3 regions of the Pseudoxanthomonas sp. GW835-FHT14C01 genome follow, and region 2 is predicted to be linked to each of the others. Evidence: predicted binding sites of a transcription regulator. Region 2 holds the regulator's gene; each other region holds the start of a gene.

Region 1 (9,520 bases), on a different contig from region 2:
CGGTGTGCTGGCAGAAGGGGCAATGCATCGTCGTGGATCAGCCGTAGACGGGATACTTCCGGCACTGCGCAGTGACGTTGTCCCGCACCTTGGCCAGCACGGCCTCGTCGCTGGGTGCGTCGAGCACGTCGCAGATCCAGTTGGCCAGATCGACGCAGTCCTGCTCGCCGTAACCGCGCGTGGTGACGGCGGGCGTACCGATGCGCAGGCCCGAGGTCACGAAGGGCTTGCGCGGGTCGTTCGGCACGGAGTTCTTGTTGACGGTGATGTGCGCCTTGCCCAGCGCTTCTTCCGCATCCTTGCCGCTGACGTCCTTGCCGATCATGTCGACCAGCATCAGGTGGTTCTCGGTGCCGCCGGACACGATCTTGTAACCGCGCGCGATGATCGTCTTCGCCATCGCCTGCGCGTTCTTCACGACCTGCGCCTGGTAGGCCTTGAACTCCGGCTCCAGCGCTTCCTTGAAGGCCACGGCCTTGGCCGCGATGACGTGCATCAGCGGGCCGCCCTGGATGCCCGGGAAGACGATGCTCTGCAGCTTCTTCTCGATCTCCTCGCCGGCGCCCTTGGCGACGATGATGCCGCCGCGCGGGCCGCGCAGCGTCTTGTGCGTGGTCGAAGTGACCACGTGGGCATGCGGCAGCGGGTTCGGATAGACGCCGGCGGCGACTAGGCCGGCCACATGCGCCATGTCCACGAACAGGTAGGCGCCGACCTTGTCGGCGATGGCGCGGAAGCGCGCCCAGTCGACCACCTGCGAGTAGGCGGAGAAGCCGGCCACGACCATCTTCGGCTTGTGCTCCAGCGCCAGCTTCTCGACCTCGTCGTAGTCGATCAGGCCCTGGTCGTTCACGCCGTACTGGACGGCGTTGAACAGCTTGCCGGAGGCGTTGACCTTGGCGCCGTGGGTCAGGTGGCCGCCATGGGCCAGGCTCATGCCCAGGATGGTGTCGCCCGGATTCAACAGGGCGAAATAGACCGCCTGGTTGGCCTGCGAGCCGGAATGCGGCTGCACGTTGGCATAGTCGGCGCCGAACAGCTGCTTCACGCGGTCGATCGCCAACTGCTCGGCGATGTCCACGTACTCGCAACCGCCGTAGTAGCGCTTGTGCGGGTAGCCCTCGGCGTACTTGTTGGTCAGCACGCTGCCCTGGGCTTCCAGCACGCGGGGGCTGGCGTAGTTCTCGCTGGCGATCAGCTCGACGTGATCCTCCTGCCGGCGCGCCTCGTGGGCGATGGCCTGGGCCAGTTCGGGATCGTAGGTTTCGATGCGGGCGTCGCGCGGGAACATCGGGTCTCCGGGGAGCAAGGGCGGGCGGGATGGCCGATTGTAGCCCGCCCGGCCCGGGGCCACCCCGTCCCGTCGGCCTCCGGAAAAGGAAAAGCGCGCCGGAGCGCGCTTTTCGGGGCATCGGACCGCTCGGCTCAGTGGTGCAGCAGCAGGTCGGCGATGATGCCGGTGGCGATGGCGACCATCAGCAGGTTGCCGCGGTCGTCGCGCACCCAGTGGTAGCCACGGGGGGGGTGACGCACGTGGTACCGGTTGTAGTCGTTCACCACGTAGACCGGGCCCTGGTAATAGTCGCGGTAGCGCTGGCCCTTGGCCCAGCGGTGATAGCCCGGAGCCGGACGGTAGACCACGCGCGGCGGCGCGTAATAGCGGCGGTCGTCGTAACGACGGTCGTAGCGGCGATCGTCCCGACGGCCATCGTTATAGCCGTGGCGATAGGCCTGGCGCTGGTCGCGGTAATCCCGGCGGTCGTCCCGGCGATCATCGCGCCAGTCGCGACGGTCATCGCGACGGTCATGGTGGTGCGAACGGCCGCGATCATGGCCGCGATCGTCGCGCGCCAGCACGGGAGCAGTGACGGCGAAGGCCAGGACAGCGCAGGCCATGCTCTGGAAAATACGCTTGGTGTTCATGTGAAAGCCCTCTGTGTGGCACGTGAGCCCATCATGCCGATCACATCTGAACGGTCTCCGGCTGGAAACGGTTACGGCCATGTCAAAACGGTGTGGACGAATCGTATTCAGCCGCCGGTCGGCCGTGCCCGAAAGGCTATAATCGCCGCCTTCCCTTCTGCCTCCCCGCCCGCCGCTGCCCGGCCGGGCGCCGGGGCCTGCGTACCGGAGCCTGCATGTCCTCGCAATACATCTACACCATGAACCGGGTCAGCAAGGTGGTCCCGCCCAAGCGGCAGATCATCAAGGACATCTCACTGTCGTTCTTCCCGGGCGCGAAGATCGGCCTGCTGGGCCTGAACGGCGCCGGCAAGTCCACGGTACTGAAGATCATGGCCGGCGTGGACACCGATTTCGAAGGCGAGGCCCGCCCGCAACCCGGCATCAAGGTCGGCTACCTGGCGCAGGAGCCGGAGCTGAATCCCGAACACACCGTCCGCCAGGCCGTCGAGGAAGGCGTGGGCGACGTGCTGCAGGCGCAGGCCGCGCTGGAAGCCGTCTATGCCGCCTACGCGGAAGAAGGCGCCGACTTCGACGCGCTGGCCAAGGAACAGGAGCGCCTGGAAGCCATCCTCGCCGCCGGCGACGCGCATACGCTGGAAAACCAGCTGGACGTGGCCGCCGACGCGCTGCGCCTGCCGCCGTGGGACGCCATCGTCGGCAAGCTGTCCGGCGGCGAAAAGCGTCGCGTGGCGCTGTGCCGCCTGCTGCTGCAGAAGCCCGACATGCTGCTGCTCGACGAACCGACCAACCATCTGGACGCCGAGTCCGTCGAGTGGCTGGAACAGTTCCTCGCCCGCTACACCGGCACCGTGGTGGCCGTCACCCACGACCGCTACTTCCTCGACAACGCCGCCGAGTGGATCCTCGAACTCGACCGCGGCCGCGGCATCCCGTGGAAGGGCAACTACACCGACTGGCTGGTCCAGAAGGACGAACGCCTGAAGCAGGAAGATAACCAGGAGAAGGCCCGCCAGAAGGCGATCCAGAAGGAACTGGAATGGTCGCGCCAGAACGCCAAGGGCGGCCGCTCCAAGGGCAAGGCCCGCCTGGCGCGCCTGGAAGAGCTGCAGTCGGTCGACTACCAGCGCCGCAACGAGACCAACGAGATCTTCATTCCGCCGGGCGAACGCCTGGGCAACTCGGTGATCGAGTTCAAGAACGTCTCGAAGAAGTTCGGCGACCGCCTGCTGATCGACAACCTCAGCTTCCTGGTCCCGGGCGGCGCGATCGTCGGCATTATCGGTCCGAACGGCGCCGGCAAGTCGACGCTGTTCAAGATGATCACCGGCCAGGAGAAGCCGGACTCCGGCGAGATCGTCAAAGGCCCGACCGTGCAGCTGGCCTACGTGGACCAGAGCCGCGACAAGCTGGAAGGCAACCACAACGTCTTCCAGGAAATCTCGGGCGGCCTGGACATCCTCAACATCAATGGTGTCGAGATCCAGTCGCGCGCGTACATCGGCCGCTTCAACTTCAAGGGCCAGGACCAGCAGAAGATGGTCGGCTCGCTGTCCGGTGGCGAACGCGGCCGCCTGCACATGGCGAAGACGCTGCTGCAGGGCGGCAACGTGCTGCTGCTCGACGAACCGTCGAACGATCTGGACATCGAGACCCTCCGTGCGCTGGAAGACGCGCTGCTGGAGTTTCCCGGCAACACCTTCGTCATTTCGCACGACCGCTGGTTCCTGGACCGCATCGCCACGCACATCCTCGCCTTCGAAGGCGACTCGCACGTGGAGTTCTTCCAGGGCAACTACCGCGAGTACGAGGAAGACAAGAAGCGTCGTCTGGGCGAAGAAGGTGCGCGTCCGCACCGCCTGCGGTTCAAGGCGCTGAAGTGACGTCCGCGCGCTGAGCTCCACGAAAAAGCCCGCCGAAAGGCGGGCTTTTCACGTACCGATGGAATCAGTACATCAGGAGCGCTACGACCAGGATCAGCGCCTGCGTCATCACGCCGCTGACCACGAAGAAGATTGCGAAACCCAACCCGGCACGCAATAGCGTCTTCCACCATGGATATCTCCGGAAGAGCTGTATCAGCGAGAAGACTCCGAACAGCACCGACAATGTCGTCGCCCACACTGCATGCTGTGGAAGCCATCGACTAAACAACAGCAGCACCCCCCAGAACACGAACGACTGCACCGTCAGGAATGCCGTGATCACGAGCCATTCCGGATAGTTGAAATTCGCGAAACGATGGAAAGACAGCCTGAAGGCTGCGGCTTCGAATGGGAGCAGCAACAGCGTGAACAGCGCGAAATACTGATTCATCCAGCCCGCAACACGTCCTGACGCCTTCATGGCCGTCGCCATGCCCTTGCTGACCTCGCCATTGACCGCAGGCATCGAGGCGGAGACCTGGTCCATTACGCCTTCGCCCAGCCAGTATTTGCTCAGAAACACGACGACCGCCGCCATGACCATGATCAGCAGCATCGGCTTGACCTGGTTCGCCCGGCGCCCTTCCAGGTACGCACGCATCATGTGGCCCGGCCGCAGCATCAGTTCCTTCAGCGAGTAGAGGATGCCGCGATCCATGTGGAGCACGCTGTGCTCCAGTTCGTGACCGAGGAAATGCCAGTCGATGCGGTGCGCCGGCGTGGGTTGACCGCATGCCGGACAGAACTTCTGCTCAGGACCCTCAATCGCCCGCGCGCAATTGGCGCACGCCCCCGTCTCCGACATCGCCATCCCCATGGCAGCAAAGCGTCGCATTCTAGAGTGACGAGCCCGCGTTTTGGGAACGCGGCGCGCACCCTAGTCCATCGGCAACCCGAACACCTTGCGCAGATAAGCGACGAAATCGGGATCGTCACTCATGCCCTTGCCGGGCGTGTCACTGACCTTGGCGACGGGCTGTCCCTGGCAGCGCACCATCTTCAGCACCAGCTGCAGGGGCTTCGGGCCGAGATCGTTGGTCAGGTTGGTGCCGATCCCGAACCCCACCTTGCAACGGCCACGGAAGTGGGCGTGGATGCGCAGCACCGCTTCGATATCCAGCCCGTCGCTGAAGACCAGCGTCTTGCCCTGCGGATCGATCCGCTGCGATTCCAGATGCGCGATGACGCGATCACCCCACGCCAGCGGATCGCCCGAATCGTGGCGCATGCCGTCGAACAGCTTGCTGAAGTACAGATCGAAGTCGCGCAGGAAGGCGTCCAGCCCCACCACGTCCGACAGCGCGATGCCCAGATCGCCGCGGTACTCCTGCGCCCACGCCTCGAACGCGGCCCGCTGCGAATCACGCAGGCGCGGCCCCAGTTGCTGGAAGGCCTGCAGCCACTCGTGCGCCATGGTGCCATGCGGCGTCATGCCGTACAGCCGGGCGAAATGGATGTTGCTGGTGCCGACGAACTGCCCGCCCAGCACCTCCCGGCAGATCGGCAGCAGCCTCGCATGCCAGTCGTACGAGTAGCGGCGTCGCGTGCCGAAATCGGTAATGGTGCAGTCCGGCGCGGCATCGCGCAGCTGTCCCAGCTTGGCGCGCAGGCGGCGCTCGCCTTCCTGAAGGTCGCCACCGGGCTGCGCGCGCATCCAGGTCTCGCTGATGATCGCCAGCACCGGCACTTCGAACAGGATGGTCTGCAGCCACGGGCCGTCGATGGTCAGGTCCAGTTCGCCGGGCACGTGCGTGGAAGGCGCGATGTGCACATGGCGCCGGCGCAGCTGGAACTGCTCCAGGAAGTCGACGAAGTCGGGCTTGATGTAGCGCAGCGTGGACAGGAAGCGCAGCTCTTCCTCGCTGAAGCGCAGTTCGCACAGCCGGTCGATCCCGGTCGAGATCGCCTCCAGGTGCTGCGCCAGGTCCACGCCCGGCGTGCGGCACTTGAAGCGGTACAGCACCTGCGCGCCCGGATGCTGGTGCAGGACCGCCTGCATCATCGTGAGTTTGTAGAGATCGGTGTCGAGCAGCGAAGGGATCGTCATGCCGGTCGCACAGCCTGCGTTGGGGGGACGCCATCGTCGCATGCCGGACGGGCATCCTTGGCGCGGACGGCACCCTTCGCCCCAAGGCGGGGAAATCCCGCACCTTGATAGTGCCAATTAAAGCGGTACGTCTCCACGCCGATAGCGCTTCAATACCGGGACAGACGTCTCGCCGGCGTCCACCGGCATGCCGTGGTCCCGTCCCTTTTCCCCAAGGAGCGCCATGAACGCCTGCACCACCGCTTCCGTGTCCGACGTCGGCATCGACGACCACATCCAGTCCGTGTCCGGGCTGTCGGATTCGTTGTTGAAGCAGTTGCGGCAGTCGCTGCAGAAGATCGACGAGATCAACCGCGTCACCCGCATCATCTCGATGAATGCCCGCATCGAAGCCGTCCGCATCGGCACGGCCGGCCGCAGCTTCGGGGTGATCGCCGAAGAGATGGATACGCTGTCGCGGCGGGTCAGCGATACGGCGCAGGAGATCGACCGCATGGCCGGCCACACCAGTACCGATCTGCGGGAACGGCTGGACCAGTTGCAGACGAACGTGCGCCGTACCCGGTTGACCGACCTGGCACTGGCCAACATTGACCTGATCGACCGCAACCTCTACGAGCGCAGCTGCGACGTGCGCTGGTGGGCCACCGACGCCGCCATGGTGGCCGCGCTGCAGGACGCGCAACCCGCCGCCCTCTCGCACGCCAGCCAGCGGCTCGGCCAGATCCTCGATTCGTACACGGTCTACTTCGACCTGGTGCTGGCCGACCTCCACGGCAACATCATCGCCAACGGACGGCCTCGCCAGTACCGCTCGGTCGGGCAGTCGGTGGCGCAGCAGGCGTGGTTCCAGTCGGCGATGGCCACCGCCAGCGGCGAGGAGTTCGGCTTCCAGTCGATGCACGGCAGCCCGCTGGCCGGCGGCGAACGCGTGCTGGTCTACGCCTGCACGGTGCGCGAAGGCGGCCGGGTGACCGGACGTCCGCTCGGCGTGCTCGGCATCGTGTTCCGCTGGGACGCGCTGGCGCAGACCATCGTCGAACGCACGCCGCTGTCGGAGGCGGAATGGGGGCGCAGCCGGGTCTGCATCGTGGATCCGCAGGGCCAGGTACTGGCCGACACCCCGGGCGGCGACACCGCGTCCACGCGACTGGACTTTCCCGGCCGCGCATCGTTGTTCGGGGAGTCCCGTGCCGCGGTCGACCTGGTCATCGACGGTCGCCCGCACTGCGTGGCGCAGGCGGCTTCACCCGGCTACGAGACCTACCGCACGGGCTGGCATTGCGTGATCGTGCAAAGCCTCGGCTGACGCCTTTCCCGTCAGGCCAGCCACACCTCGCCGTCGCGCACCTGCACGGCGACGGCCCTCAGTGCGTCGCCACGGCAGGGCCCGGCGACGCAGTCGCCGCGCACCAGCTCGAACGACGCGCCGTGGGCGGCGCAGACCAGATGGCCGTCCTTGCTCCTGAGGAATTGGCCGGGCGCCCAGTCGAGACGCCGGCCGGCATGCGGACAGACATTCAGCCAGGCGCGCACCCCGTCACTGTCGCGATAAAGAATCAAAGACTCCGCATCGTCACCGATCGTGGCCTCAACCTCGGCGAAACCGCCTTCGGCGATGTCGTTCAGTGCACTCAGTCGCATGGCGCTTAACGAAGTCCTCACACTGTCATCTAACAGTCACCCGATACTGCGCGTACCGGCTCCGGCCGCATTCTGTCACGACGCAACGCCATGTACGCACGCCATTTCCAGTTCAACGCTTTCCGCCACGTCTTCGCGCCGCGCAAGCCGCGCCATCCGCTGCTGCGGGTCGGTCTGGGCCTGCTGGGTGTCGCCCTGCTGGGGGTGCTGGTGTTCTTCAGCGTGTTCGTCGGCGCCGCAATGATCGCGGGCGGTCTGGTCTACAAGCTGGTGCGCCAGCGCGGCAAGCCGCCGGCGCGCGATGCGCGCGTGATGGATGCCGAGTACCGCGTGGTCCGCAAGCAGGCGCTGCCGCTCCCGCGCTGATCGCAACAGGGCGGAACGCCGTTTCCCGCCTACACTCTGCGGCCGTTCTTCTTGTCCACGGCCGCCATGACCGACCTGATTCCTGCCCCGCCCGTCCCGCGCGTGCCCGTGCGCGGCGGCGCCACGTTCCCCGTGCGCCGTATCTTCTGTGTCGGACGCAATTTCGCGGACCATGCTCGTGAAATGGGTGCGGCCGCTCCGGCCTCGAAGGCGGAACGCGGAACGCCGGTGTTCTTTCACAAGCCGGCCGACGCCCTGGTCACCGGCGATGCCGACGTGCCCTATCCGCCCGGCACGCAGGACCTGCACCACGAGGTGGAACTGGTCGTCGCGCTCGGCGTCGACGCGCCGCCGGGCGAACTGGGTCGCGATGTCGCGGCGTCGCTGGTGATCGCCTACGGCGTGGGCCTGGACCTCACGCGCCGCGACCTGCAGGCGGCCGCCAAGGCCAAGGGCCTGCCGTGGGACACCGGCAAGGGCTTCGACCACTCCGCTCCGATCAGCGAACTGGTCGCGGCAGTCGACGTCGCGGCGCTGGAAGACCGCACCCTGACCCTGCGCGTGAACGGCGAAACGCGCCAGCACGGATCGCTGCACGACCTGATCTGGGACGTACCCGACATCCTGCACGAACTGTCGAAGCTGTATGCGCTGAAGGCCGGCGACCTGGTTTTCATGGGCACGCCGGCGGGCGTGGCCGCGCTCGTGCCGGGCGACAGGTTCGTCGCCTCTCTGGACGGTGTGGTGGCGCTGCAGGGCCGCATCACGCCCTGAGTGGCGCAACAGCGGTCGCCATGCGCGCTATAGTCCCCGCCGAGGGCGCGACGACGCCGACAGACAGGACAACAGCATGGGCATGGTCAGCGAGTTCAAGGAGTTCATCGCGCGCGGCAACGTGGTCGACCTCGCGGTCGGCGTGGTGATCGGCGCCGCGTTCGGCAAGATCGTCACCACGCTGGTCGACAAGATCATCATGCCGCCGATCGGGCTGCTGGTCGGCGGCATCGACTTCTCGAAGTGGGCGTGGACCTTGAAGGAAGCCACGGTAGACGCGGCCGGCAAGGAAGTCCCTGCCGTCGTGATCGGCATCGGCGAGTTCCTCAACACGGTGATCCAGTTCGTGATCGTGGCGTTCGCGATCTTCGTGCTCGTCAAGGCCGTCAACCGCCTGCACCGCAAGCCCGAAGCGGCGCCTGCCGCACCGCCCGAAGACGTCCTGCTGCTGCGCGAGATCCGCGATGCGCTAAAGAAGTAAGCGGACGCTGCATTCCGAACCGGCAACACCGGCAAAGGAACCGCGAGGCCACGGGCTGCTAAGCTCGTGGCCTTCGTTTTTCCGGGATATGCCATGCGCCTTGCTCCGCTGCTGCTCGCCCTGACCCTCGCCGTTCCGGCCTTCGCTGCCCAGCGCGAGACCCGCATCCCCGACGCCGCGCTCGCCACCGCCGCCACGCTGCGCGAGCAGGCGCTGGCCGACGACACCGGCTGGAAGGTCGTCGAATCGCTGACCACCGAGATCGGTCCGCGCCTGGCCGGCAGCGAGGCCGATGCGAAGGCGGTGGCGTGGGCGCAGGCGAAGTTCAACGCGCTCGGCTTCGACAAGGTGTGGCTGGAG
Region 2 (9,520 bases):
GGATCGACGTCGTCGTGGCCGTGCCCTGCGGCGCCGTCCTCGTGCTCGCCCACGACATGCAGGTGCTCGGCGCCATTGCCCAGCTCGTGCAGGTCGCCCAGCGAAGCGAACACCGGATTCGCCAGCACCGCCAGCAGCAGCACCGCAAAGGCCGGGAAGCGCAACAGGAAACAACGGCGGTGGCGCAGGAGGCGAAGCATCGGCCGGCATGCTAGCGGGCCTTGCGGGCGTTAGACAATTCCATGCCGGTTTCCCGTCCGGGACTGGAACGGGTCTTGCAGCGGACCGTCCGACCCCGTCGGAAATGCGCCATGTCTGAGCAGGACGAAAGCGGCGAACGCACTGAATTACCCACCGAGAAACGACTTCGCGAAGCCCGTGAACAGGGCAACATCCCGCGCTCGCGCGAGTTGGCGACGGCGGCGGTGTTCGGTGCGGGCGTGCTGGCCATCATCGGCATGGGCCCGGGCCTGGCGCGCGATGCGCTGGGCTGGATGAAGATCGCGCTGACCCCGGACCCGCTGCTGATGCGCCAGCCGGACCAGCTGTTCGGCTACGTCGGCCTGATGATGCTGAAGCTGCTGGTCGCGATCGCGCCGGTGGCGGGCATCTGCGTGCTGGCCGGACTGGCGGCACCGGCCCTGATGAGCGGCCTGCAGTTCTCGCAGAAGTCGCTGATGCCCGATTTCAAGCGCCTCAACCCCGCGGCCGGCCTCAAGCGCCTGTACGGGCCCGAGAGCATCGCCGAGCTGCTGAAGTCCCTGCTGCGCGTGGTACTGATCGGGGGCGCGGCGGCGATCTGCCTGAAGCTGGGACTGAATCCGCTGCGCGAGTTGCTGACCATGCCGCTGGAACAGGCGGTGCGCAGCGGCCTGTCGTTCACCAGCACCCTGCTGCTGGCGACCACCGGCGGCCTGATCCTGCTGGCGGCCATCGATGCGCCGTACCAGAAGTGGAACTGGCTGCGGAAGCTGAAGATGACCCGCCAGCAGCTGCGCGAGGAAATGAAGGAAAGCGACGGCAGCCCGGAAGTGAAAGGCCGCATCCGCCAGATGCAGCACCAGATGTCGCAGCGCCGGATGATGGAGGACGTGCCCAAGGCCGACGTGATCGTGGTCAATCCGACCCACTACGCGGTGGCCCTGAAATACCAGGCCGGCCAGATGGGCGCCCCCACCGTGGTCGCCAAGGGCGTGGACGAACTGGCCATGCGCATCCGCGAAGTGGCCGATGCCCACCGCATCGCCATCGTCTCCGCCCCGCCTTTGGCACGCGCCTTGTATCGCGAAGGGCAGCTTGGCCGGGAGATCCCCGTGAGACTGTACGCCGCCGTCGCCCAGATCCTGTCCTACGTGTACCAGCTGCGCGCCTGGCGCGTGGGCGAGGCTCCGCTGCCCGACCTGCCGGCGCTGGACGTGGATGAGCACGGAGGCAAGGCATGAGCGCGCAACCGGTCGGCACCCCGCGCTGGATGGACATGCTGAAGAACGGCCTCGGCGCGCCGCTGGTGGTGCTGGCGCTGCTGGCCATGATCGTGGTGCCGCTGGCGCCACCGGTGCTGGACGCGCTCTTCAGCTTCAACATCGCCATTTCGCTGGTGGTGCTGCTGGCGGTGATCTACGTGAAGCGTCCGCTCGACTTCACCATCTTCCCGATCATCCTGCTGATGACCACGATGCTGCGCCTGGCGCTGAACGTGGCCTCGACCCGCGTGATCCTGCTCAACGGCCAGAACGGCCACGACGCCGCCGGCAAGGTCATCGCGGCGTTCGGCGAGTTCGTGGTGGGCGGCAACTACGCGGTCGGCATCGTGGTGTTCGCCATCCTGACCATCATCAACTTCGTGGTCATCACCAAGGGCGCGGGCCGCATCGCCGAAGTGTCGGCCCGCTTCATCCTGGACGCGATGCCCGGCAAGCAGATGGCCATCGACGCCGACCTCAACGCCGGCGTGCTGACCCGCGAGGAGGCCAAGGCGCGGCGCGAGGAAGTCCGCGCCGAAGCCGACTTCTACGGCTCGATGGACGGTGCCAACAAGTTCATCCGCGGCGACGCCATCGCCGGCATCCTGATCCTGTTCATCAACCTCATCGGCGGTTTCGCCGTGGGCATGTTCCAGCACGGCATGCCGGCCGCCGAGGCGGCGTCGACCTACACCTTGCTGTCGATCGGCGATGGCCTGGTCGCCCAGCTGCCCGCCCTGCTGGTGTCCTCGGCGGTGGCCATGCTGGTCACCCGCGCTTCGCGCTCGGAAGACATGGGCCAGGCCGTGATGGGCCAAGCCTTCGGCCAGCACAAGGCGCTGGCGGTGGCCGCCGGCGTGCTGGGACTGGTCGGGCTGGTGCCCGGCATGCCCAACGTCGCCTTTTTGACGCTGGCGGCCGGTATCGGCTACCTCGCCTGGAAAATGTGGAAGCGGACCCAGCAGGGTCCGGCAGCCACCGACGGCGACACGCCGGCCCTGCCCGGTCCGGGCGCGCCCGACCGCAACGCCGAACTGACCTGGGACGAGCTGCGCCCGGTCGATCCGCTGGGCCTGGAAGTCGGCTACCGGCTGATCCCGCTGGTCGACAAGAACCAGGGCGGCGAACTGATGTCGCGCATCAAGGCGGTGCGCCGCAAGCTGACCCAGGACCTCGGGTTCCTGGTACCGCCGGTGCATATCCGCGACAACCTGGAACTGCCGTCGAACGGTTACCGCCTGCTGGTGCATGGCGTGCCGGTGGCGTCGGCGGAGATCCACCCCGACCGCGAGCTGGCTCTGGACCCGGGCGGCGCGTTCGGCAGCATCGACGGCATTCCCGGCAAGGACCCGGCATTCGGCCTGGACGCGGTGTGGATCCAGGCGCACCAGAAGGCCACGGCGGAATCGCTGGGCTACACCGTGGTCGATCCCGCCACGGTGATGGCCACCCACCTTTCCCACCTGGTGCGCGAACACGCGCCGGAACTGCTCGGCCACGAGGAAGTCCAGCAGCTGCTGGCGCAACTGGGCCGCAGCGCGCCGAAGCTGGTCGAGGACCTCACCCCGAAGGCGCTGCCGCTGGCCACCGTGGTGCGCGTGCTGCAGAACCTGCTGATCGAGCGCGTGCCGATCCGGCAGCTGCGCCGCATCGCCGAGGCGCTGGTCGAGTTCGCCCCGCAGAACACCGATCCGGCCGCGCTCACCGCCGCCGTGCGCACGTCGCTGGGACGATTCATCGTGCAGGAGATCTCCGGCATGGCACCGGAGCTGCCCGTCTACACCTTGGCGCCGACTCTGGAACGCGTCTTGCAGGACAGCACCCAGGGAACCGGCGCGGCGCTGGAACCGGGACTGGCGGAACGCCTGCACCAGAGCCTCGCCGACGTGGTGACCAAGCAGGAAGCCCGCAGCGAGCCTGCGGTGGTGCTGGTACCGGGAACGGTCCGCGCCGCCCTCGCCCGCCTGGTCCGCCACAGCGTCCCCTCGCTGTCGGTGCTGGCCTACAGCGAGGTTCCCGAGGACAAGCGGTTGAAGCTGGTCGGCACGATCAGCTGAGGCCCGGAGCAGCAGAACCCGACGCGACACCGAACCGGATAGCACGCCATGAAAATCAAACGCTTCGTCGCCCCCGACATGCGCACCGCCTTCGCGATGGTCCGGCAGGAACACGGTCCGGACGCGGTGATCCTGTCCAACCGGGTCACCGAGGACGGTGTCGAGATCGTCGCCGCCAGCAACTACGACGAAGCGCTGGTGCAGCGCACGCTGGACGCCATGCGCCCGACCGCGCCCGCCGCGCCGCTGCATCCGCTGCTCGATCCGGCGCCGCAGGCAGCGGCCGCGAACAGCCCCGCCCTGACGCCGGCCGAAGCCGCCGCCAGCTATTTCGCGCGCCGTCAGCCGGCGACACCCATCGCACCGCGCGCCGAAACCGCGAAGCCCGCCCCGATCGCGCCACCGCGCGCGCCCGTGATCGCCGCGCCCGCAGCGGCCGCCGACATTCCGGCGCCGGCTGTCCGCGACATCGCGCCGCTGCTGATCGAACCCGAATCCTTCGCGGCCAAACTCGCCGCCTGCCTGCCCGCCGCGCCCGCCAACGAGCCGGTCGCGCGCATCGAACCCGTCGTGGCGCCGCGTCGCCCGCCCGCCCCGCGTGCCGACATCGACGACACGCTGGACCTCGACGCGCTGCTGCCGTCGATCGCGCCGCCGGTGTCGCTGCCGGAACCCGAACCCGCGCCCATCGTCGCGCTGCACGCCGCGCGTACGCCGGCGTCCGCCCCGGCGCCGGCGCCCGCCGCCATCACCGTGCCCACGCTGACCGTGGTCACCGACAACGCCGCGGAAGCCCGGGAGAGCGACGAACAACTGGTGCAGATGCGCGGCGAACTGTCCGCCATGCGCGAGATGATCGAACGCGAGATGCATCGCCTCACCGACGAGCGCCTGCGCGGTTCGCCGGTGCGCATGCAGGCGATGGAACTGATGGAAGACTACGGCTTCGATGCTGGCATCACCCGCGACATCGCCCTGCAGATCCCCGCCGACACCGAACCGCACCGCGGCCGCGGCCTGATGCTGGGCCTGCTGTCGAAGAAGCTGCCCGTGCTCGACACCGACCTGCTCGACACCGGCGGCGTCATCGCCCTGGTCGGACCGACCGGCGCCGGCAAGACCACCACCATCGCCAAGCTGGCGGCCTGCTTCGCGCAGCGCCACAACGCCCGCGACGTGGCGCTGGTCACCACCGATACCGTGCGTGTTGGTGGCCGCGAACAGCTGCATGGCTACGGTCGCCAGCTCGGCATCGCCGTGCACGAGGCCGACAGCGCGCAGACCCTGGCGCTGGTGCTGGAGCGCCTGCGCGACTACAAGCTGGTGCTGATCGATACCGCCGGCCTGGGCCAGCGCGACCGCAACCTGGTCGGCCAGCTCAACTGGCTGCGCGCCTCGGGGCAGGTGAAGACCCTGCTGTGCCTGCCGGCCAATTCGCACTTCTCCGACCTGGACGAGGTGGTCCGCCGCTTCAGCGCCGTGCAGCCGCAAGGCGTGGTGCTGACCAAGCTGGACGAGACCGGCCGCCTGGGCAGCGCGCTGAGCGTGGTGGTCGACCACCAGCTGCCGATGACCTGGGTGACCGACGGCCAGCGCGTCCCCGACGACCTCCATCGCGCCAACAGCGCCCACCTCGTGCTGCGGCTGGACCAGCTGCGCCGCGAAGCCGACGAACCCTGCTCGACCGAGGCCACCCATGTCGCCTGATCACCCGCTGCAGACCAATCCCCGCAGCACCCCGCCGATGCCCGGCGCCTTCCATCCCGTGCGCGTCGTCGCCATCACCGGCGGCAAGGGCGGCGTGGGCAAGACCAACGTGTCGGTCAACCTCGCAGTGTCGCTCGCCGAGATGGGCAAGCGCACGCTGCTGATGGACGCCGACCTGGGCCTGGCCAACGTCGACGTGCTGCTCGGCCTGTCGCCGAAGTTCACCCTCGCCGACCTCGTCGCCGGCCGCTGCGGCCTGGAGGAAGTGCTTCTGGAAGGTCCCGAAGGCGTGCTGGTGGTGCCGGCCTCGTCGGGTTTCCGCCACATGGCCGAACTGACGCCGGCCGAGCATGTCGGCCTGGTCAACGTGTTCTCCGAGCTGCAGCGGGCCCTCGACTTCATGATCGTCGACACCGCCGCCGGCATCACCGACAGCGTGCTGACCTTCTGCCAGGCCGCGCAGGACACCGTGGTGGTGGTCTGCGACGAGCCGGCGTCGATCACCGACGCCTACGCGCTGATCAAGGTGCTGGCGCGCGAGCGCGGCCTGGACCGCGTGCACGTCATCGCCAACATGGTCCGCGACCCGAACGAGGGCCGGAAGCTGTACGAAAAGCTCGCGCGCGTCTGCGAGCGCTTCCTCGGCGACGTCGCCCTGCACTACCTCGGCGCCGTGCCGCAGGACGACTGGCTGCGGCGCGCCGTACAGCGCCAGCAGGCCGTCGTGAAGGCGTATCCGGGCAGCCCGTCGGCCCGCGCCATCACCGACATCGCGCGCACGACCGCCCGCTGGCAGCCGCCGGTCGGGGCGCGCGGCAACGTGGAATTCTTCGTCGAACGCCTGATCCAGCGGGGGGTGGCCGCATGAACACCGCCGCCGCCCAGTACCGCGCCGTGCAACGCGGCAGCGCGAACGACTTCGTCACCCAGCACGCCGACCTGGTCCGCCGCATCGCCCACCACCTGGCGGCGCGCCTGCCGGCCAGCGTGGAGATCGACGACCTGGTGCAGGCCGGCATGATCGGCCTGCTGGAAGCTTCGCGCAGCTATGACGCCGAGCAGGGCGCGTCGTTCGAGACGTACGCCTCCATCCGCATCCGCGGCTCGATGATCGACGAGATCCGCCGTGGCGACTGGGTGCCGCGCTCGGTCCACCGCCGCGCCCGCCAGGCCGCCGCCACCGTGCGCGAGATCGAACAGCGTACCGGCCGCGCCGCCATCGCCACCGAAGTGGCGAGCGCGATGGACATGCCGCTGCCCGAATACCTGCGCCTGATGGAGGATGCCGCGCGCGGCCAGGTGCTGAGTCTGGAGTCGCACATCGACGACCACGGCGAACCGAACACCTCGCGCACCGGCGGGCCGTCGCCGCAGCAGAACCTGGAGCGCAGCGAGTTCCGCCAGCAGCTGGTCAAGGCCATCGGCCACCTGCCCGAGCGCGAGCAGCTGGTGCTGTCGATGTACTACGAGCAGGAACTCAATCTGAAGGAAATCGGCGCGGTGCTCGGCGTCAGCGAATCCCGCGTCTGCCAGATCCACGGCCAGGCGATGGTGCGCCTGCGCGGTCGCCTGCAGGTGTTCGAGAAGGCCGACGCCGGCCTGGAAGACGACGAATGACCCTGCAGAAGCGCCCCGGGGCGCTCCCACGAGCCGACGCCAGCTCCGCTAAACATTTCCCGTCCGCGGTCGATATCCCCACCAGTCCCACCGTCCACGCAATACCGGAGCATCCGTGACCAACAAGAACATGCGCATCCTGATCGTGGACGACTTCTCCACCATGCGCCGCATCATCAAGAACCTGCTCAACGACCTCGGCTACACCAATACCGCCGAGGCCGACGACGGCAACACAGCGCTGACCGCGCTGGGCCAGGGCGGCTTCGATTTCGTGGTCACCGACTGGAACATGCCGGGCATGACCGGCATCGAGCTGCTGAAAGCCATCCGCGCCGACGACCGCTTCAAGACGCTGCCGGTGCTGATGGTGACCGCCGAAGCCAAGCGCGAACAGATCATCGAGGCGGCGCAGAACGGCGTGAACGGCTACATCATCAAGCCGTTCACCGCACAGACGCTGGAAGAGAAGCTGGGCAAGATCTTCGAACGCCTGGGAGCGGCCGCCTGATGAACGCCGTCGCCGACGCCACGGGCGCCCGCGCGGCGCTGGTGGAGAAGCTTCAGACCGCGCTCGATGCCCTGGAACAGGGCGACGAGGCGGGCTGGCGCCGCGAGCTGGATGCCATCGCCGCCTGGCGCACCCAGCCGATGATGCAGGGCCTGGGTCGCCTGGCCCGCGAACTGGCGCAGACGCTGGGCGAACTGCCGCCGACCGGCGCGGGCGAACTCGACGATGCCTGCGCGCGTCTGGACCATGTGGTCGAGATGACCGAACAGGCCAGCCACAGGACGCTGGACCTGGCCGAGCAGTGCCGGGGCTACGCCACGCAGCTGAAGAGCACCGACCTGTCGGCCGAACAGGCCGCGCTGGTGGACCGCATCGGCAAGGGCCTGTCCGAGATGGCGCTGGCGCAGAGCTATCAGGACCTGACCGGGCAGATCATCCGCCGCGTCGCCGGCATCGTGCGCCGCGTGCACGAGGGCTTCGGCGCGCTCGGCATCCCGCCGCCGGAAAAAAACCGCGACAAGCCTTCAGAACTCGCCGGTCCGGCCGTTGCTGGTCTTGACCGCAACGCGTTTTCGCAGGACGACGCCGACGACCTGTTGTCCGGCCTGGGGCTGTAGCCCCGGGGGACGCGCGCTGCGGAACCGGAGACCTGCCATGCCTGCCGCTTCCGCCCATCGTTCCCGTCACCCTGTCGTCCTGCTCTTCGTCGGCCTGTTGCTGGTCTGCGATGTGGTGGCCGCGCGCTTCCTGCGCCGCCGCCCCGACACGCAGCCCCTGTTCGACGCCTCCCGCTGATCGCCCGCCCCGGTAACCGTCCCGTCCATGTCCGCCGTCACGCCTGAAATCGCCGCCGACTTCCTGATCGAAGCGCAGGAGATCCTCGACCGGCTCGGCGAACAGCTGGTCACGCTGGAACACGACCCCTCCGACAGCAGCCAGCTCAACGCGGTGTTCCGCGGCTTCCATACTTTGAAGGGCGGTGCCGGCTTCCTCGGCATCCAGGCCATGGTCAACCTGTGCCACGCCGCCGAAGAAACCCTGGGCCTGGTGCGTGCCGGCAAGGCCACGCTGGAACCGCAGCACTTCGACGCCGCACAACAGTCGCTGGACTGGCTACAGCAGATGCTGGATGCCATCGGCGGCGGCGAAGAGCCGCCGCACGCACCGCAATCCCTGATCGACCAGTTCGACGTGCACGGCGGCGCCTCCGCGCCGGCACAGGCGTCCACGACCACCGCGGCACCGGCGGCACCCGCGCCCACCGGCGACGTGATCGGCGACGACGAGTTCGAAGCCCTGCTTGACCAGTTGCACGGCGGCGGCGCACCGACCAGCGTCGCCCCGCCCTCGCCGCCGCGTGCCGCGCCCGCTCCCGCGCCTGCGAAACCCGCCGGACCGAAGCCGGCGGCCAAGACCGGCGGCGAAGCCGAGCAGACCATCCGCGTGGATACCAAGCGGCTGGACGCCATCGTCAATCTCGTCGGCGAACTGGTGCTGTCGCGCAACCGCCTGAAGACGCTGCGTGCTCGCATCCGCGACGAAGAACTGGATCGCGCGGTCAGCAGCCTCGACATCGCCACCGCCCGCCTGCAGACCGCCGTCATGCGCACGCGCATGCAGCCGGTCGGCAAGGTGTTCTCCCGCTTCCCCAAGGTCGCGCGCGACGTCGCGCGCCAGCTGCAGAAGGAAGTCGACCTGGAGCTGGTCGGCGCCGACACCGAACTCGACCGCAACCTGGTGGAGGCGCTGGCCGATCCGCTCGTGCACCTGGTGCGCAACGCGATCGACCACGGCATCGAAGTACCCTCGCTGCGCGAAGCCTGCAGCAAGCCGCGCGCCGGCCATGTGCGCCTGTCGGCGCAGCAGGAAGGCGACTTCGTGACCATCGAGATCCGCGACGACGGCGCCGGCATCGATCCCGAGCGCCTGCGCGCCAAGGCGCTGGAGAAGGGCCTGATCGATCCCGAGGCCGCTGCCCGCCTCAGCCACGACGAGTGCCTGCAGCTGATCTTCCTGCCCGGCTTCTCCACCAAGGCCGAGGTGACCGACATCTCCGGCCGCGGCGTCGGCATGGACGTGGTGCAGTCGCGCATCCGCGAACTCAGCGGCCAGATCACCATCCATTCCGATGTGGGCCGCGGCAGCCGCTTCGTCATCCGCGTGCC
Region 3 (9,520 bases), on a different contig from region 2:
GCGAACTCCGCGCGCGATTCCTTGAAACCGGTGGTGTTGACGTTGGCGATGTTGTGCGAGGTCACGTTGAGGTCGGCGTTGGCCGCTCTCATGCCGGACAGGGAACTGTTGAATGCCATGGAAGACTCCTTGCGGGATGCGGTGGGAGCGTGGGTGTCAGGACGCCGACTTGCCGATGCGCAGCACGTAGTCGAGCGGGGCGGTGCCCAGGCCGGGCAGGTTGAGGTACAGGCCGTCGGAGCCGATGGTCACGCTGTCCACGTGGGCATCGACGTAGGTGTTGAGCGCGGTGCCGGTGCCGTCGGCGGCGGTGTGGGTGGCCTTGATCGAATACTTGCCGGCCTCGGCGCGTTCGCCGTTGGCCTTCAGGCCGTCCCACGCGAACGCGGTCTCGCCCTTGCCGGTGGCGTCCACTTCGACGGTGTCGACGACGATGCCGCTGGCGTCCTTGATCTCGAAGGTCACCTTGCCGGCACCCGGCGACATCACCAGCCCGGTGGCGTTGCCGGAGGCGGGCAGGGCGATCGATTCGGACGGCACCACCACCGAATGCCCGACCAGCGAGGCGCCTTTCAGCACCTGGTCGCCGGTCAGCGCGGCGGTGAAGCCGTTGACGGTGCTGTTGAGGTCGCTGATGCCCTGCACGGTGGAGAACTGCGCCAGCTGGGCGACGAATTCGCTATTGGACAGCGGCTTCAGCGGATCCTGGTTGCTCAGCTGCTCGGTCATCAGCCGCATGAAATCGGCCTGGCCCAGCGTGTCGGCCTTTTTCTTCGGGGTCGCACCGGTGCCGCTGGCATTGAGGGCGGCGAACGGATCGCCATTGACGGTGGTCATGCGCGTGCTCGGTCAGGGGAGGGACGCATCAGCGCCCCATGGTCAGGGTGGCCAGGGCGAGTTCCTTGGCCGTGTTCAGCACTTCCACGCCGGCCTGGTAACCGCGCGAGGCGGAGATCAGGTTGACCATCTGCGCGACCGGATCGACGTCCGGTGCATAGACGTAGCCGTCGGCGTCGGCCATCGGGTGGCCGGGTTCGTAACGCTTGATCGGGGGCGCTTCGCTCTGCGTGATCTCCTTCACCTGCACCGAGGTCAGCGAACCGTCCGCGTTGAGCCTGCGCGCCTGGAAGATCGGCTCGATCGGCTTGTAAACCGCTTCCGGCGAGGAGGCGATGGAGTCGGCATTGGAGAGGTTGCTGGCGATGGTGTTCAGGCGCACGGACTGCGCCTGCAGCGCGGAACCGGCGACGTCGAAGATGGGCAGGTTGCTCATGGCATGCCTCCTTACTGGCCGGTGATCGCGGTGAGCATGGTGCGCACCTTGGATTCGATGAAGCTCAGCGAGGCGCGGTACTCCAGCGCGGCGCGGCCGTAGGCGGCGCGCTCGGTATCGGCATCGACGGTGTTGCCGTCCAGGCTGGGCTGCACGCCATCGCGTTCGAAGACGCGCGGCGAGGCATTGAGCAGGGTGAGGTGCCGCTCGTGGGTGCTCTGCAGCGGCGCGGCCTTGGCGGCGGCCTGTTCAAGTGCGGCCTGGAAGTCCAGGTCCTTTGCCTTGAAGTTGGGCGTGTCGGCGTTGGACAGGTTGCTGGCGATCAGCTGCATCCGTTGCTCACGCAGCGGCAGCGCCGCGGCATGGACGCCCAGATAGTTGGAGATGGGATTGGACATGGCACCGCTCCGGCAGACCGTTGCCGGGGCAGTTGCAAGGCGTGTGCCAGAACGCGCGCTCGGCGCGAGCTTCTGGAAAGGAAGCCGTAGCGTCGAGCTTGCTCGACTGCTCGACGGCCAGGCGTGGGATCCGGTCCGACAGTCAGCGGAGCAAGCTCCGCTCTACGCCGTCAGGCGGCCATTCTTGCCGCCACCACCTGATTCAGCCGGAACAGCACGTGTTCGGCCAGCTCGTGCGGGCTGTACTTGGCCACGAAGGCGTTGGCGCCGACCCGTTCGACCATGGCGTTGTTGAACACGCCCGACAGCGACGTGTGCAGCAATACGTACAGGCCGGCCAGGCCCGGGTGGCGCCGGATTTCCGTCGTGAGCGTGTAGCCGTCCATGGCCGGCATCTCGATGTCGGAGATGACCATGGCGTAGCGCTCGGCCGGGTTCTCGCCGGCGGCGTGCACCTGCAAGAGATGGTCCAGCGCCTGGCGGCCATCGGAGAGCAGGGTGGCGGTGACGCCCAACTGCTCCAGTACGCTGCGGATCTGCGAGCGCGCCACGCGCGAGTCGTCCACCACCAGCACCTGCATCGGCGGGGCATCGGCGGGCAGCGCCATCTCGGGCGCCAGGGTGGCATCCATGCGCGACTGGCAGATGTCGGCCAGCACGCTTTCCACGTCGATCACTTGGATCAGTTCGCCCTGGAACCGCGTCACGGCGGTCAGGAAGCTGTTTTCCGCGCCCAGTTCGGGTGGCGGGTGGATGTCTTCGACCGCGATGTTGACGATGCGCTCCACGCCGCTGACCAGGAAGCCCTGGACCGAACGGTTGAACTCGGTGACGACCAGGTAGTTGGGGGCGTTCTCGGGATTCGGGTCGCGCTCGGGATGGCGGATGCTCAGGCCCAGGTCCAGCACGGGCACCGACCTTCCGCGCACGTCCGCCACGCCGACGAACTCGGTGGGCAGGCCGGGCAGCTGGAACAGCGACGGACGGCGCAGGACTTCCTGCACCTTGAAGACGTTGACGCCAAAAAGCTGACGCCCGCCCAGACGGAACAGGAGCAGGGCGAGGCGGTTGTGGCCGGCCAGGCGGGTGCGCTGGTCGATGCGGTTGAGCAGGTCCTGGGTCATGCACAGCATATCGGCCGGGGGGGAGGGGTCTTGAGCAGGTCGCGGGCCTTCCAGCCCTTCGAGGCTTTTAGCCCCTCTCCCTGCGGGAGAGGGGTTAGGGTGAGGGGCAACGGAAGTCGGGTGCCTGTACGAACCGTTTGGGCTTGTCCAAGCCGTCGCGTTGGATTCCTGGGGCCTGCCGGGATCGTTCCTCGATGGTGCCGGCATGGCGCCGTTCGCCGCGGAGGCCCTACTTTTCTTTGCTTGTGCAAAGAAAAGTCGGCAAAAGAAACACCCCCCGACGGTCCGCCCGCCGGGACTGCCGGACCTCAGGGGCCCCAAGTGCCGCACCTGAGGGATCGAGGCGTGCTGTTGCTATTGCTCCCGGCCCGCTCTCGAACCCGGAGCGCGCAGCGCGGAGGGCGTGCCGCCTGGGGTGTGTTTTTCTTTGCATAAACAAAGAAGTGCTTTTCAACAGCCGTATGGCTGGTCAAGAAGGCCCCCGCGGCGAGCGGCACCAAACCCCAGCGTCAAGAACCTCACACCGAAGGTCCCACGAAGAAGCGACTTCTGGCACACCGCTTGCAGCTTCCACGCCGATGAACCACCGGAGTCCGACCATGCTGCTGCGCCTGACCACCGCCCTGATCGGCGGCCTGACCGCGTGCAGTGTCCTGGCCGCGGACTTCCAGCCGGTCGACAGCATCAAGGCGGCCGCCCTCGGCGCGTTGCCCGCCGGCAGCGAAGCCGAGGCCACGCTCGATCCCGCCTTGCGCCTGCCGCGCTGCAGTGCCGCCCTGGTCGCGCGCGTGCAGGGCAGCAACAGCGTGGAAGTCGGCTGTCCCGATGGCTGGCGCCTGTTCGTGCCGGTGCGCGTCCGCCGCAGCCAGACCGTACTCGTGCTGGCACGCGGTATCGCGCCGGGCGAGACCATCACCGCGGACGCCTTCGTCGCCGAGCGTCGCGACGCCTCGCGCATCGTCGGTGCCGCCGTGGCCGATCCCGCGCAGGCCGTGGGCCGCGTCGCACGGCGCATGCTGCCCGCCGGCGCCGTGCTGGCCTCGACCGACCTGGTCGCGCAGCGGCTGGTGCGGCGCGGCGACAACGTGGCACTGGTGTCCCGGCGGGGCGGCGTCGAGGTCCGCGTGGCGGGCAAGGCGCTGGCCGACGCCGGCGAGAACGAACGGGTGACCGTCGAAAACCTGTCCTCGCGCAGGGTGGTGCAGGGCATCGTGGGCGCAGGCGGCGACGTCTGGGTGAGCCGATGAAAAAAAATCCGCATTCGCCCTCAAGATGTTCCGGAGGGTGCCGATACCGACGCTGGGTGGAAGGACATCGGGCAAAACCCGGCCCCTCCTCGGAATTGTGCGATCCGTCACTAAAGTCGAGCGGGTGGCGGCCGATAACTCCCATGAACCCTGTGACAGGCGACTGACATGAACCAGAAAATCGAAGGCACTCCCCCTGCCGCCATCCGCACCACCGGTCCCGTGAGCGGCCGCGTGGCGTCCGCAGGCGCTGATCGTTCCAGCCCCGTGGAAGCCAGTGCGGCGGGCGACAGCCTGCGTCTGACCGGTGAAGCCACCAGCCTGCAGGCGATGCAGCGCGAGCTGTCCAGCGCTCCGGCGATCAACGAAGCCCGCGTGCAGGCCGTGCGTGAAGCGCTGCAGTCCGGTGCCTACAAGATCAACGCCGAGGCGATCGCCGACGGCATGCTGGGCCTGGAAGAGCAGCTGGGCCGCTGAGCGCAATGAACCACGCCTCCCTCCAGCGACTGTCCGCGGCCCTGGAAGAGGAGCGTCGCGCCATCGTCGAGCACGACGTGGAGGCGCTCATGCGCTGCACGCAGGACAAGCTGGATGCCCTGCGCGCGCTGGAAACCGCCGCGGCCGGCTTCGGCTTCCCCGACGACCTGCGCGAGAAGCTGGCCGACCTGGCCGAGAAGAACCATGCGAACGGCATCCTGCTGGCCCGTCGCCGCCGCGAAGTGAACTGGGCGCTGCGCCATCTCGGCCGCACCGAAAGCCACGGCGCGTACGACGCGCAGGGCCAGACGTCGACGACCGCCGCCCCGCGTCCCATCGCGGTCGCCTGAGCCCGGTGCCGGATCCGCAAACTGCGACCCCGCACCTTGCCGCTCCCGCGGCCGCGCCGGATACTGGCGCCCCTTCGCCACCCGATCCATCCGTGGCCACAGACCCGCTGACGAACCCGCCTTCCGGCGCCTGCGCCGTGGACGACATCCCGAGCTTCGCCGATCTCAAGGCGCTCGCCGAACTGATGGACGACGGCTATCTGCTGCTTCGTGGCGATGGCCGTCCGCTGCACGCCAATGCGGCGGCGCGCGCGCTGGTCAACGACGAGGACCACGCCTTGGCGGCGCTGTCCGCCCTGTTGCCGGTGGATGCGATCCGCACCGCGCGCGAGACCGGCCGCTGGAACACCGACCTGACCCTGGCCGACGGCGTCGTGCTGCAGGTGCGCGCGTATTTCCACGACAGTGCTGGCGGCGGCCACTGCATGGTGGTCTTCCACGACGTCAGCGAAGCGCATGCGCGCCAGCAGGAACTGCAGCGCCGCCATGCCCAGCTGCGCCAGACGCTGGTGCGGCTTGCCGGTGCGCAGGAGCAACTGGTGCAGTCCGAGAAGATGGCTTCCATCGGCCAGCTCGCCGCCGGCGTCGCGCACGAGATCAACAACCCCATCGGCTACGTGCACTCCAACCTCGGTTCGCTGCAGGAGTACCTGCACAGCCTGTTCTCGTTGATCGAAGTGTACGAGCGCGCGCTGCGCCTGCCGGACCCGAAGGCGATGCTGCCCGAGATCGAGGACCTGCGCGCGCGCTCCGACATTGACTTCATCACCGGCGACCTGCCGCAGCTGATGTCCGAATCGCGGGAGGGCATCGAGCGCGTCACCGCCATCGTGCGCAACCTGAAGGATTTCTCGTACTCGGGCCGCGACGACAGCTGGAAGTCCGCCGACCTGCATGCCGGCCTCGATTCCACCATCAACATCATCTGGAACGAGCTGAAGTACAAGGTCACGCTGGAGAAGCACTACGGCAAGCTGCCGCTGGTGCAGTGCCGTCCCTCGGAGTTGAACCAGGTGTTCATGAACATCCTGCTCAACGCCAGCCACGCCATCGACGAGCGCGGCACCATCACCGTCAGCACCGGCGTGGAGGGCGAGGAGGTCTGGGTCGAAGTCCAGGACAGCGGCCACGGCATCCCCGACGAGATCCTGCAGCGCATCTTCGACCCGTTCTTCACCACCAAGCCGGTCGGCAGCGGCACCGGCCTGGGCCTGTCGATCTCCTACGGCATCGTCAAGAAGCACAACGGCCGCATCGAAGCGCGCAACGAGCCCGGCGCCGGCGCCTGCTTCCGCATCGTGCTGCCGATACGGCAGCCGGCCGCCGACGCGGCGTGAGCCGTCACCGCGCATCCCCGTAGGAGCGACGTAAGTCGCGACCGGAAGAACGCGGTGTCCATGAGCGTGGGGCATGGCGATCAACCGCCGATCCACGAGCTGGCCGCGTGGGTTGCTTGATTTCCGCGGTCGCGACTTACGTCGCTCCTACAACGGAGGCGCGTCGAAGAACGCCAGCTTCTTCGCCCTGGGCAAGCGCTTCAGCCGCGCCTCCGCGCGCGAGGCCGCGCCGCGGTCGGGGTAGCCGCGCTGGGCGAGCAGGCGCACTGGCGGATTCGCGCGCGTGTACTTCGCGCCGGTGCCGGCCACATGCGCGGCATAGCGCACCTCAAGGCGGTTGGTGATGCCGGCGTACCAGGCGCCGTTGCGGCATTCGAGCAGATAGAGGCACCAGCCGCCCGGTGTCGGGGTGGCGGTGTCAGGCATGCGCGCGGTGGTGCGGCTGGTTCTCGTACGTGGCGAAGGCCTGGCGGATGTGTTCGCGCAGGTCGTCGTCGTTCCACGGCTTGGTCAGGAAGCGGTAGATTTCGCCGCGGTTGATCGCTTCGGTCACCGTCGCCAGGTCGGTGTAGCCGGACAGCACCAGCCGCACCGTGTCCGGGTACAGCAGGCGCACGCGGCCGAGGAACTCGGTACCGCTCATGTCCGACATGCGCTGGTCCGACAGGATGACCTGCACGTCGTTGGTCGCCAGCAGTTCGAAGGCGTCGGTGACGTTGCTGGCGGCGAGGATGCGGTAGCCGTCGCGGCGGAACAGGCGCACCAGCGAGCGCAGGATGTTCTCCTCGTCGTCCAGCAGCAGCAGCGTGCGGTCGGGCTTGGTCGCGGCGAACGCGTCCGCGCGCAGGTAACGCCGGCGCAGCACCGCGCCGGCGTCTTCGGCCGACATCGGCTCGCCGAACAGGTGGCCCTGGAACATGTCGCACTGGTTGCGGCGCAGGAAGCCGAGCTGCGTGTCGGTTTCCACGCCGTGCGCGATGACCTTCATGCCCAACTGGTGGCCCATCGCGATGATGGCGCAGGTGATGGCGACTTCGCGCGGGCCCGAGGGCACGCCCTTCACGAAGTTGCGGTCGATCTTGATCTTGTCCACCGAGAAGCGCACCAGCGAATCCAGGTTGGAATCGCCCATGCCGAAATCGTCCAGCGTCAGCCGCACGCCTTCGCGATGCAGTTGGGCCAGCGTGCGATGGACCAGGTTCATGTCCTTGGCCAGCGCGTTCTGGCGCACTTCCAGCACCACCATCTGCGGCGGGATGCCGGCTTCCTGCATCGCCTCCAGCACTTCCGACACGAAGCTGGGACGCAGCAGCTGCAGGGTGGACACGTTGACCGCGATCTCGAAGTCGTCGAACCCCCAGTCGCGCCACACGCGTGCCTGCTTGAAGGCGTTGCGCAGCACCCAGTCGCCGATCTGCACGATCACGCCGAGCTTCTCGGCCACGTGCATGAAGCGCTCCGGCACCAGCAGGCCGAGCGCAGGCGAGTACCAGCGGAGCAGCGTCTCCATGCCGATGACGCGGCCGTCGTGCGCGTTGATCTGCGGCTGGTAGAACAGGCGCAGTTCGTTGTGGTGGATGGCGTTGACGATCTGCCGCGCGATGATGCTGTCGCTGCGTGCGGTGATCGCCGCGCCGCGCCGGTACAGGCGCACCAGGTTCATGCCTTCGTGCTTGGCCTGTTCCATCGCGCTTTCCGCGCATTGCAGCAGGCCGGACGGCGTGTCCGCATGTTCCGGACACAGGGCGACGCCGAGCGTGCCGGTCAGGAACAGCGTGTACGGCAGCACCGTCATCGGCAGCTCGATCTGCTCGCGCAGCAGGTCGCCGAAGCGCTCGGGCGGCAGGGTGCCTGGCAGGCGCGGCACGGCCACGATGAATTCGTCGCTGCCGTGGCGCCAGGCGCGCGCTTCCGGTCCCAGCGCCCGCTGCAGGCGGTCGCTGAGGATGGCCAGCGCCTCGTCGCCGACTTCCACGCCCATGTTCTCGTTGATCGAGCGGAAGTGGTCGATGTCCAGATACAGCAGCATCAGCGGCGTGCCGTCGTTCGTGGCGGCATCGACCATGCGCTGCAGATCGGCTTCGCCGGCGCCAAGGCGCGGCAGGCGGGGCAGGTGGGCGTGTTCGGAATTCACGCGGGATCGGCGGCTGAGGACAGGGGCCCATAGGGTAGGCGAAGTCGCCACGGTGCGCCTGCGACAGCCGTCAGGTCGCCGCCCGCCGCGCTCGCCAGCGCCTGCAGCAGCGGCAGCTCGGCGACGGCGACGGTATCCCCCTGCAGTTCGAGCGTGAACACGCCGGATGCCTCGGTATCGCCCGCCAGCGTCAGGGCCAGGGGATCCCCCGCGTTGGCTGCGGCGCGCATCGCCGTCTGCGCGATGCGGAACGCCACCAGGGCGGTATCCGGCACCGGCGCCTGCGGCAACGGCGACAGCGTCGCGCCTTCGCCGGGGAAGAGGCGTTCGTGCTCGGCGCGCAGGGCGGCATCCAGGCCGATCGAATCCAGTTGCGGCGGGTGCAGCGTGGCATGCAGGTCGCGCACGATGGCGACGGCCTCGTCGCTGGCGCGGATGATCTCCTGCAGGTCTTCCGCGCGGACGTCGGCATCGTCTTCCGACTGCACGAGGTGTGCACCCATCCGGATCGCCGACAGCGCCTGGCCGACCTGGTTGTGCAAGGCGCGGCCGACGCGATGGCGGTCGGCTTCCTGCAGGCGGAACAGTTGCAGCAGCAGGTCGGAGGAAGGGGGCGTCGGCATGGGCGATGCGGGAGCGGGAACGGCCGCAGTATGCCAGCCATGTGGCGGACCGATGGCGCGGTAAAGCCCGGAACGAAACGGGGCGGCCATCGCTGGCCGCCCCGTCGTGCGCTTCTGCGGGAAGGGAGGGTCAGAACAGCTCGACCGTGCCCGCGCCCATGTTCTGCTGCGCCACCGGCTTGTGCGGCGGACGTTCCCACTCGGTGCGCTGGTCGCGCAGGCGGTTGCCGATCAGGCGCAGGGCGCTGAGCAGTTCGTTGTCGGTGGCGCCACCCGTGCGGTGCAGCAGTTCCTGCAGGGCCAGCGCTTCCTTGTTGATCGCGGTCAGGCGGTCGAGGTGGGTCTGCGCGCTGCCCAGCGACTGCGTGGCGATGTCTTCGAACTGCAGCGAGCGGACAGCGTCGGCGACGCTGGCGTCGATGGCGTGGCCGCACATCGACACTTCGCGCATGCCGTCGCCCAGCGAGGCGTTGATCGCGGCAACCTGGTTCAGCATGCCGGCCGCTTCAGAACGCGCTTCCCGCGAACGGTCGAGATCGCGCGAGGCCATGTTCGAG

What was found. Region 2 encodes FliA, which starts transcription of late flagellar genes. Its sites were predicted from a motif close to TAAAGTTTNNCNNNCNNNGGCCGATAA; they were not measured.
Region 1: AC1Q5B_RS06990 (methyl-accepting chemotaxis protein) is a predicted target of FliA. The motif match lies at 6,014-6,040, and genes of this name have one in related genera.
Region 3: flgM (flagellar biosynthesis anti-sigma factor FlgM) is a predicted target of FliA. The motif match lies at 4,154-4,180, and genes of this name have one in related genera.

The regions. Positions count from the first base shown of each region.
Region 1 covers NZ_JBXAGB010000002.1:71,253-80,772, reverse strand. Annotated here, with positions in the region: gene nrdR (transcriptional regulator NrdR) at 1-28, opposite strand, end outside; gene glyA (serine hydroxymethyltransferase) at 38-1,291, opposite strand; gene AC1Q5B_RS07010 (RcnB family protein) at 1,426-1,923, opposite strand; gene ettA (energy-dependent translational throttle protein EttA) at 2,139-3,806, shown strand; gene AC1Q5B_RS07000 (DUF3667 domain-containing protein) at 3,871-4,665, opposite strand; gene pncB (nicotinate phosphoribosyltransferase) at 4,726-5,895, opposite strand; gene AC1Q5B_RS06990 (methyl-accepting chemotaxis protein) at 6,119-7,204, shown strand; gene AC1Q5B_RS06985 (Rieske (2Fe-2S) protein) at 7,216-7,539, opposite strand; gene AC1Q5B_RS06980 (hypothetical protein) at 7,630-7,905, shown strand; gene AC1Q5B_RS06975 (fumarylacetoacetate hydrolase family protein) at 7,972-8,679, shown strand; gene mscL (large-conductance mechanosensitive channel protein MscL) at 8,756-9,160, shown strand; gene AC1Q5B_RS06965 (M28 family peptidase) at 9,254-9,520, shown strand, end outside.
Region 2 covers NZ_JBXAGB010000005.1:16,788-26,307, reverse strand. Annotated here, with positions in the region: gene AC1Q5B_RS19425 (hypothetical protein) at 1-200, opposite strand, end outside; gene flhB (flagellar biosynthesis protein FlhB) at 312-1,442, shown strand; gene flhA (flagellar biosynthesis protein FlhA) at 1,439-3,520, shown strand; gene flhF (flagellar biosynthesis GTPase FlhF) at 3,569-5,227, shown strand; gene AC1Q5B_RS19405 (MinD/ParA family protein) at 5,217-6,095, shown strand; gene AC1Q5B_RS19400 (RNA polymerase sigma factor FliA) at 6,092-6,844, shown strand; gene cheY (chemotaxis response regulator CheY) at 6,975-7,355, shown strand; gene AC1Q5B_RS19390 (protein phosphatase CheZ) at 7,355-7,972, shown strand; gene AC1Q5B_RS19385 (hypothetical protein) at 8,010-8,150, shown strand; gene AC1Q5B_RS19380 (chemotaxis protein CheA) at 8,178-9,520, shown strand, end outside.
Region 3 covers NZ_JBXAGB010000003.1:908,678-918,197, forward strand. Annotated here, with positions in the region: gene flgE (flagellar hook protein FlgE) at 1-119, opposite strand, end outside; gene AC1Q5B_RS17655 (flagellar hook capping FlgD N-terminal domain-containing protein) at 157-837, opposite strand; gene flgC (flagellar basal body rod protein FlgC) at 866-1,273, opposite strand; gene flgB (flagellar basal body rod protein FlgB) at 1,285-1,671, opposite strand; gene AC1Q5B_RS17670 (chemotaxis protein) at 1,842-2,795, opposite strand; gene flgA (flagellar basal body P-ring formation chaperone FlgA) at 3,395-4,042, shown strand; gene flgM (flagellar biosynthesis anti-sigma factor FlgM) at 4,211-4,519, shown strand; gene AC1Q5B_RS17685 (flagellar protein FlgN) at 4,525-4,869, shown strand; gene AC1Q5B_RS17690 (ATP-binding protein) at 5,055-6,206, shown strand; gene AC1Q5B_RS17695 (GIY-YIG nuclease family protein) at 6,354-6,632, opposite strand; gene AC1Q5B_RS17700 (EAL domain-containing protein) at 6,625-8,340, opposite strand; gene AC1Q5B_RS17705 (histidine kinase) at 8,337-8,963, opposite strand; gene AC1Q5B_RS17710 (methyl-accepting chemotaxis protein) at 9,094-9,520, opposite strand, start outside.